Regions from separate parts of the Streptomyces sp. NBC_00370 genome, predicted to be linked through region 2. Evidence: predicted binding sites of a transcription regulator. Region 2 holds the regulator's gene; the other holds the start of a gene.
What was found. The regulator HspR, encoded in region 2, represses chaperone genes until heat shock. The targets are predictions, from matches to a motif close to TTGAGNNNNNNNNNCTCAA.
Positions count from the first base shown of each region.

Region 1: a site for HspR is predicted at 1,887-1,905, ahead of lon (endopeptidase La). Genes of this name have one in related genera too.

Region 1 is NZ_CP107968.1:5,800,655-5,805,066, forward strand. It holds gene OHS57_RS25990 (RNA polymerase sigma factor) at 1-106, opposite strand, end outside; gene OHS57_RS25995 (hypothetical protein) at 159-551, opposite strand; gene OHS57_RS26000 (GNAT family N-acetyltransferase) at 650-1,285, opposite strand; gene OHS57_RS26005 (DUF4259 domain-containing protein) at 1,328-1,738, opposite strand; gene lon (endopeptidase La) at 1,928-4,339, shown strand.
Region 2 is NZ_CP107968.1:4,024,205-4,028,616, forward strand. It holds gene OHS57_RS17920 (helix-turn-helix transcriptional regulator) at 1-718, shown strand, start outside; gene OHS57_RS17925 (helix-turn-helix transcriptional regulator) at 856-1,833, shown strand; gene OHS57_RS17930 (heat shock protein transcriptional repressor HspR) at 1,894-2,364, opposite strand; gene dnaJ (molecular chaperone DnaJ) at 2,369-3,559, opposite strand; gene grpE (nucleotide exchange factor GrpE) at 3,605-4,279, opposite strand; gene dnaK (molecular chaperone DnaK) at 4,276-4,412, opposite strand, start outside.

The sequences.
Region 1 (4,412 bases), 1.8 Mb from region 2:
AGTGCCGGTCGTAGAAAATGCCGAGGGCCTCGGCATCCCCTTTGGCGACGGCGCGCAGCAGCGCGTCGTCGGCCAGGTCTCCCCCCATGGGGCGGAACAGTCTCACGCCCTGTCTGTCGCTCGCGGGCACCCGACCGGTTCACCGCGTCGCGTGACGCTCAGTGGGTGTGGTCGCCCGGGTGGGGTGCCGGGGCTGCCGGGCGGGTGTTGGTGTGGCCGCAGATCCAGGACAGTGCTTCGTGGACGCCGTGGATGTAGTCGCGCGGGACCGTCCGCTGGGTGGCGTCCTCCAGTTGGACGACCGCCGCGTCCGTCTCCGCCGTCAGCAGGGGCAGGTCGGGGGCGCCCGTGCTGACGGCGCCGGTGACCGGGGCCGTTTCGCCGCGGCCGAGAGCCCAGAGGTAGGCCGTCAGGGAGCCGCGGGAGAGCTGGGTCTGCTGGGCGGTGCCCGCTGCGACGTCGGCGAGCGCGCGGTACGCCTGCTCCACCTCGGCGCGTGGCCTGGCGCCGACGCGCAATTCGTCGGGGGGTCCTGTCTGTTGAGTACTCATACCTGTTCACTTGTCCCCGGACGCGCGGGAGATGTCTCGCCGGAACAGGTATGGCCGAGTCACGCACGGCGCCCGCAGGGGGCGCGCGGCGCGCGTGGTCAGCCGACCCGTACGACGCCGGTGATTGGACCGTGCAGCCGCCATCCGAGCGCGCTGTACAGCGCGCGTCCGTCGGTCGTGCCCGCGAGGATGCCGGTCGTGGCGCCCGCGTCGGCCGCCGCCGTTTCGAGGGTGCGCATCACGAGCCGGCCGAGACCCTTTCTGCGGTGTCCCGCGTCGGTCTCGACCTGGTCGACGACGGCGGTCTCCCCGGCCAGCCCCGCCTGCCCGCGCGCGGCCGGCCCGCCGTCCCCGGTCGGCACCCGTACCCGTACGACCCCGTCCGTCCGCTCGGTGCGCACCGCGTACCCGGCGGGCGGCTCGGGCAGGGGTGACCGGCGCAGGGCGGTGAACATCAGGAAGCCGGGGTCGTCCGGCACTTTCCAGCCCGGGGTTATCCATCCGCCGACCGCCTCGGGCGCCGCGAGCAGCCGCAGCCAGGTACCCGGCTCGGTCTCGCTCCCGCAGAGCATCCGCACGGTCGCCCCGTCCGGCTCGGGCAGCACATGCCGCAGCACGTGCCCCGGCTGCCCGACGTCGATGCGATACCCCCACGGCCGCTCGACGGGCGCCGCAGTGGAACGAGAGACGGCCCAGCCGGCCACCCAGGCTGACGTAATGGTCGAATTATCCATGGGACTATTACAGCAGGGGCGGTCGTTCCCCGGGAAGTGAAATCAGAGGGGCGTGGATTCGGGTGCGAGCGCGCCGCGGAGCCGGTTGATGCCCGCCTGCCAGGGGCCGTCCCCCGCCTCCTCCCACAGTTCCAGGAGTTCGGACGGCTCGGTCACGACGCGGTCGATGCTCCGCAGGGCGAGGGTGCGGAGGTCGGTGAGGTCCGGGAGGGGTTCCTTCGGGCCGTAGTGCGGGTTGGCCGGCTCGCCGGCCGGGCATTGCGCGGCGACCAGGGCCGCTGCCGCGACCGCTTCGTCGGCGACGTCCGAGTCCAGGTAGCCGGTGGTGCCGGCCGTTCGGGCCAGCGCGTCCCTGACCAGTCCGTGGCGCGCGTCCGGGGCGGCGTCGTCGAGGTGGCCGCACCAGTCCGCCGCGGTGTCGTTGTCGAAGGGGCCGACGTCCCAGGTGCCCATGTGTTCCTCCTGATCGCGATCACGTCCGGGCATCGTGGCAGGCCGCACTGACATCGCCGGCCGGCGCCGTACGGAGGGGATTCCAGCCGCTCGATTGCTATCGCTCAGAGCGAACGGCGGCCGGGGAACATTGGCGGGCTCACATGCATTGAGTCCACATAGCTCAACCTAACTGCCGAAGGGGAGATCATGGCCTCCATTTCCACCCCGCTCACGCTTCCCGTGCTGCCGCTCGACGACGAGGTCGTGCTGCCCGGCATGGTGGTTCCGCTCGACCTGTCCGACACCGAGGTCCGCGCCGCTGTGGAGGCCGCCCAGGCCGCCGCGCGTACGGGCGGGTCCGGTGCCGGGAAGCCTCAGGTGCTGCTTGTGCCACGGATCGACGGGTCGTACGCCGCAACCGGCGTGCTCGGCACCGTCGAGCAGGTGGGCAGGCTGTCCGACGGGGATCCCGGTGCGCTGATCCGCGGCAGAGGCCGCGTACAGATCGGCTCCGGCACGAGCGGACCCGGCGCGGCCCTCTGGGTCGAGGGCATCGCCGTCGACGAAGTCACCCCCGACCCGCTGCCCGGCTCCGTCACGGAACTGATCAAGGAATACAAGGCGCTCGCCACCGACTGGCTGAAGAAGCGCGGCGCCTGGCAGGTCGTGGACCGCGTCCAGCAGATCGAGGACGTGTCCGCGCTCGCCGACAACGCCGGTTACTCACCTTTCCTGTCCACCGCCCAGAAGGTGGAGCTGCTGGAGACCACCGACCCGGTGGCCCGGCTGAAGCTCGCCATCAGCCAGCTGCGCGAACACCTCGCCGAGCAGGACGTCGCCGAGTCCATCGCCAAGGACGTCCAGGAAGGCGTCGACAAGCAGCAGCGTGACTTCCTGCTGCGGCGCCAGCTCGAAGCCGTACGCAAGGAACTGCGCGAGCTGAACGGCGAGGGCGACGAGGACGAGTCGGACGACTACCGCACCCGCGTCGAGGCCGCCGATCTCCCGGAGAAGGTGCGCGAAGCCGCACTGAAGGAGGTCGAGAAGCTGGAGCGCTCGTCGGACCAGAGCCCCGAGGGCTCCTGGATCCGCACGTGGCTGGACACCGTCCTCGAACTGCCGTGGAACGAGCGCACCGAGGACGAGTACGACATCCAGGGCGCCAAGACGATCCTCGACGCCGAGCACGCGGGCCTGGAGGACGTCAAGGAGCGCATCACCGAATACCTGGCCGTGCGCAAGCGCAGGGCCGACCGCGGGCTCGGTGTGGTCGGCGGCCGGCGCGGCGGCGCCGTCCTGGCCCTCGTCGGCCCGCCCGGGGTCGGCAAGACCTCGCTCGGCGAGTCCGTCGCGCACTCCATGGGACGCAAGTTCGTCCGGGTCGCACTCGGCGGTGTCCGGGACGAGGCGGAGATCCGCGGCCACCGGCGCACCTACGTCGGCGCGCTGCCCGGCCGTATCGTCCGGGCGATCAAGGAGGCCGGTTCGATGAACCCGGTCGTCCTGCTCGACGAGATCGACAAGGTCGGCTCGGACTACCGCGGCGACCCGGCCGCGGCCCTGCTCGAAGTCCTGGACCCGGCGCAGAACCACACGTTCCGCGACCACTACCTGGAGGTCGAGCTCGACCTGTCCGACGTGGTGTTCCTCGCCACGGCCAACGTCCTGGAAGCCATTCCCGAGGCGCTGCTCGACCGGATGGAGCTGGTCAGGCTCGACGGCTACACCGAGGACGAGAAGGTCGTCATCGCCCGCGACCACCTGCTGCCCCGGCAGCTGGAGCGCGCGGGTCTGGAGACCGGCGAGGTCACCCTGGAGGACGGCGCGCTGCGCAAGCTGGCAGGGGAGTACACCCGCGAGGCGGGCGTACGGAACCTGGAGCGCGGCATCGCGCGGCTGCTCCGCAAGGTGGCGGCCCAGCACGAACTCGGCGAGCGCGAGCTGCCGTTCAGCGTCGGACCCGACGACCTGCGCGGTCTGATCGGCCGGCCGCACCACGTGCCCGAGTCGGCGCAGGACCCGGCGGAGCGGCGTACGGCGGTGCCGGGCGTGGCCACGGGCCTCGCCGTCACCGGCGCCGGTGGTGACGTGCTGTTCGTCGAGGCGTCGCTGGCCGACCCGGAGACGGGCGGCTCGGGGCTGACCCTGACGGGCCAGCTGGGTGACGTGATGAAGGAGTCCGCGCAGATCGCGCTCTCCTTCCTGCGCTCGCGCGGCGCCGAACTGGAGCTGCCGGTCGCCGACCTGAAGGACCGGGGTGTGCACATCCACTTCCCGGCGGGCGCCGTCCCGAAGGACGGTCCGAGCGCGGGCATCACGATGACGACCGCTCTCGCCTCGCTGCTGAGCGGCCGCCAGGTCCGCACGGACGTCGCCATGACGGGTGAGGTCTCGCTGACCGGGCGGGTGCTGCCCATCGGCGGTCTGAAGCAGAAGCTGCTGGCCGCGCACCAGGCGGGTATCACGACGGTCGTGATCCCCAAGCGCAACGAGGCCGACCTGGACGACGTACCGGCCGAGGTCCTCGACCGGCTGGAGGTCCACCCGGTCACGGATGTCCGGCAGGTGCTGGAGATCGCGCTGTCCCCGGCGGAGGTACCGGTCCAGGCCGCGGCCTGAGCCCGGCCGGGGCGACGGGCCTGAGCCCCGGCGGGGACAACGGGCCGAGCCCCGGGCCACCCGGACAAAGCGG
Region 2 (4,412 bases):
CGACCTCGCTGACTCCTTCGAGCAGTTCATCGTCCTCAGCGCGCAGGCACCGCCCAACATCCACGCCATCACGGTGCTCGAAGGGTCCAACCGCATCAACAACGCGCTCGATGTGGCCGCCGCCGAGAGCAGGACGGAAGTGCTGACCATCCAGCCGGGCGGCGGGCGCAGCGAGAACGTCCTCAGCCAGGCGATAGCGCGGCAGAAGCCGCTGGTCGACCGGGGCATCAGCATGCGCACGCTGTACCAGCACACGGTGCGCTACACCCAGTCCACCTTCGCCTACGTCGAGCACATGGCCGGTACGAAGGTGGAGATACGCACGCTCGAACAGCTCGTGGAGCGGCTGATCATCTGCGACGACACCGTGGCCTTCATCCCGGCCCGCAACGACAACACGGTCGCGCTCGAACTGCGCCACCCCGGTCTGGTGTCGTATCTCACCAAGGTCTTCGAGCACCTGTGGCAGCGCGCCACCCCACTGCTCGAACCCATCGCGTCCGCCCCCGACCCCGAGGGCATCACCGACGTCCAGCGGTCCATCGCCAAGCTGCTCATCGAGGGCCTGGTCGACGAGACGATCGCCCGGCGGCTCGGCATGAACGTCCGCACCTGCCGTGCGCACATCGCGAAGCTCGCGGCCTCGCTCGGCAGCGGCAGCCGCGCACAACTCGGTTTCCTGATAGCGCAGTCGGGGATCCTTGACGAGAAGAACTGAGGGCGGTGCCGGCGGGTGCCACCGGGGGCTGACCCGTTTCACGGGGAGCTACGCTTCACGACCGGCGACCCGACGGCAAGACGGCGGACGCTTCGCACGTCAGAAGTTCCGGTTTTGGAAGGTGGGGACGACGGCGGATGGCGCGAGAGGCCGAACCCGCGCGAGACAGCCTGCTGCCGCTCGCGGCACGGGAGTTGTACGCGCGCCTGGCGGCCGGTGAGGACGTACCGCCCGACGCCGAGGGCCTGGCGAGCCTGCACCGCCGCGGACTCGCCCGTACGGACCCGGCGAGCGGCCACGTCAGCGTGCTCGACCTGGACGACGTGGAGCAGCGGCTGCGCGGATCCGTCCGGGACGCCCTGACCCACTCCGTCGGGCTCGTCGCCGAACTGCACACCGCCGTGGACGACTTGCGCGCACGCCATGCCGCGGCCCGCCCGGGTGCCGCTCCTTCGCCCGGCGCACTCTTCGTGGAGGGCAAGGACGCCGTCAACCGGTCCATAGCCGCCGCCTGCGACAGCGCGCGGGAGGAAATGCTCTGCGCCCAGCCGGGGCCGCGTACGCGCCGTTCCCTGGCTCTGGCCGAGGGCCGGGACACCGAGCTGCTGGAGCGCGGCGTGTCGGTCCGCACGCTCTACCGCGCGAGCAACAAGACCAACCCCGCCGTGCATGAGCGGGTGAGGACGATGCGGCCGAAGGGCGGCCAGTTCCGCACGCTGGCCAGCCCGTTCCTGCTGATGATCATCTTCGACCGCCGACTGGCCTTCCTGGTGGACCGGCTGGAGGGCCGCCCGGCCGCCGACGGCGCCTGGCAGGTGCGCGACCCGGCCGTCTGCGCCTTCCTCGCCGATGTCTTCGAGCAGCAGTGGGTACGGGCCGACGAGTGGCTGACGCCGGCGCCGTCCGGCGCCCCCGTGGTCAGCACGCAGCTCCAGCGCGCCATCCTGCGCGAGCTGTGCGCGGGACACGACCAGCAGCAGATCGCCAAGACCCTGGGCTACAGCGCCCGTACGGTCAACGCCCATCTGACGGACCTGCGCGGGCGGTTGGGCTTCCGCACCGTCTACCAGCTCACCCACTGGTGGGCGACGTGCGAGGAACGCGAACTGGACTGAGCCCCGCCAGGTGGTGGCGGGGCCCGGTCCAGCAGCTCGGTGCGTATCCGCAAGCGCGGCTCAGTCGGTGGGCCGCTTCGGGCGCCACACCACCAGCGCCGACGCCGACTGGACGTCCTGGTACGGCACGAGGTCACGGCGGTACGACGCGTGCACCTGCGCCTCACGCTGCTGCATCGCGGCGGCGGCGCCGTCCACGGCGGCGGCCAGCTCGGCGACCCTGGCCTGCAGCGCGGCGACCTGGTTCTCCAGCTCGATGATGCGCTTGATGCCGGCGAGGTTGATGCCCTCGTCCTGCGACAGCTGCTGCACCTGGCGGAGCAGCTCGATGTCGCGGGCCGAGTAACGCCGGCCCCGGCCCGCCGTGCGGTCAGGGGAGACCAGGCCGAGCCGGTCGTACTGCCTGAGTGTCTGCGGGTGCAGACCGGAGAGCTGGGCCGCCACCGAGATGACGTACACCGGCGTCTCCTCGGTCAGTTCGTAGGCCCTCGTGAACGCCGAGGGCCGGCTGCGCCGACCGTCCCTGTCCATGACGTCATGCTCCCTTCGCGGCCTGGAACAACTCCGCCCGCGGGTCCTCGTCTCCGGTCGCCTTCCGATAGGCCTCGAGCGCGTCGCGTGCCTGCGTCCCGAGATCCTTGGGGACGACCACCTCGACGGTGACCAGCAGGTCGCCGCGCGTGCCGTCCTTACGTACCGCACCCTTGCCACGGGCGCGCATGGTCCGGCCGTTGGGGGTGCCGGCCGGGAGCTTCAGGGTCACGGCGGGACCGCCCAGGGTCGGCACCTTCACCTCGCCGCCGAGCGCCGCCTCCGAGAAGGTGACGGGCACGGTGACGGTGAGGTTGTCGCCCTTGCGGCCGAACACCGGGTGGGCGTGCACATGCACGACCACGTACAGATCGCCGGCCGGGCCGCCCCGCTCGCCGGGAGTGCCCTTGCCGCGCAGCCTGATCCGCTGCCCGTCACTGACGCCCGCCGGGATACGGACCTGGATGGACCGCGACGACTTGGCGCGCCCGCTGCCCTTGCAGACCTCGCAGGGGTCCTGGGCGATGAGCCCGCGGCCCTTGCAGTCCACGCACGGGTCGGTCAGCGAGAATCCGCCGCCGGTGCCGCGCGAGACCTGGCCGGTGCCGACACAGGTCGGGCAGACCCTGGGTGTGCCGTTCTTGTCGCCGGTGCCCGAACACGCCTTGCAGGGCGCCTGGCTGGACATCCGCAGCGGGACCGTGGACCCGTCGACCGCCTCGGTGAAGCTGAGCGTCACCTCGGACTCGATGTCCTGGCCGCGGCGCGGCTGCGTACGCGTGCCCGCGCCGCCCCTGTTGAACAGACCGCCGAACACGTCCCCGAGGCCGCCGCCGAAACCGCCGGCGCCGCCGGGCTGCTGTCCGCCACCGCCCTGGGGGCCGCCTCCGAAGAGGTCCCCCAGGTCGAAGTTGAACGAACCGCCGCCCGCGCCGGGGCCCGGCCGGAAGCCGCCGTTGCCGAACAGGGCGCGCGCCTCGTCGTACTCCTTGCGGCGCTTCGCGTCGCCCAGTACGTCGTTGGCCTCGGAGATCTCCTTGAAGCGGTCCTCGGCCTTGGCGTCGCCCTTGTTGGCGTCCGGGTGGAACTCGCGGGCGAGCTTCCGGTACGCCTTCTTGATCTCGGCCTCTGTGGCGTCCTTGGGGACGCCGAGAACCTTGTAGTAGTCCTTCTCCACGAAGTCCTTCGTGCTCATTCCCGACGTCCCTCCTCTCCGCCTGTCACTGCTGTCACTGCCGCGTCAGCCCTCGTCCGGGCCACCGCTCTCCTTGCTGTCGACGTCACCGGCCGGGTTGCCCTGCTCGTCGGCCGCCTTGGCCTGCGCCCCCGGCTGGGGCTCCGCCACCGCGACCCGCGCGGGCCTGATGGTCCGCTCGCCGAACCGGTACCCAGGCTGCAGGATCGCGACGCACGTCGTCTCCGTGACATCCGGCGCATACGAGTGCATCAGTGCCTCGTGGATCGTCGGGTCGAAGGGCTCGCCCTCCTTGCCGAACGTCTGCAGTCCGAGCTTGGCCGCCACGTTCTCCAGCGACTCACCGACGGACTTGAAGCCGCCGACGAGCTCGTCATGGTCACGTGCCCGGCCGATGTCGTCGAGTACGGGGAGGAGTTCGGTCAGCAGATTCGCGATGGCGATCTCCTTGACCTGGATCCGGTCCCGCTCCACCCGACGGCGGTAGTTCTGGTACTCCGCCTGGAGCCGCTGGAGGTCCGCCGTGCGCTCACCGAGCGCCATCCGGGCCTGATCCAGCTGAGCTGTCAGAGCGATCTGCTGTGCTGCGTCCCCGGCCGGGGCCGCCGGGCCCGGCTCCTTGTCGGAGTCCGGCTCGGCGGCGTGCGGCGTGGCGTCATCCGAGGAGGCGCCGGAGGGGACGTCGGGCTTCTCGTCGAAGCCCGGAGTCTCCTCGGTCACGCCGCCCCACCCTTCGTGTCACGCTCGTCGTCGACGATCTCGGCGTCGACCACGTCGTCGTCCTGCTTGGCCTGCTGCTCGGTGCCGCCGTCGGCCGGGGCCTCCGTGGCGCCGTCCGCCTGCGCGTTGGCGT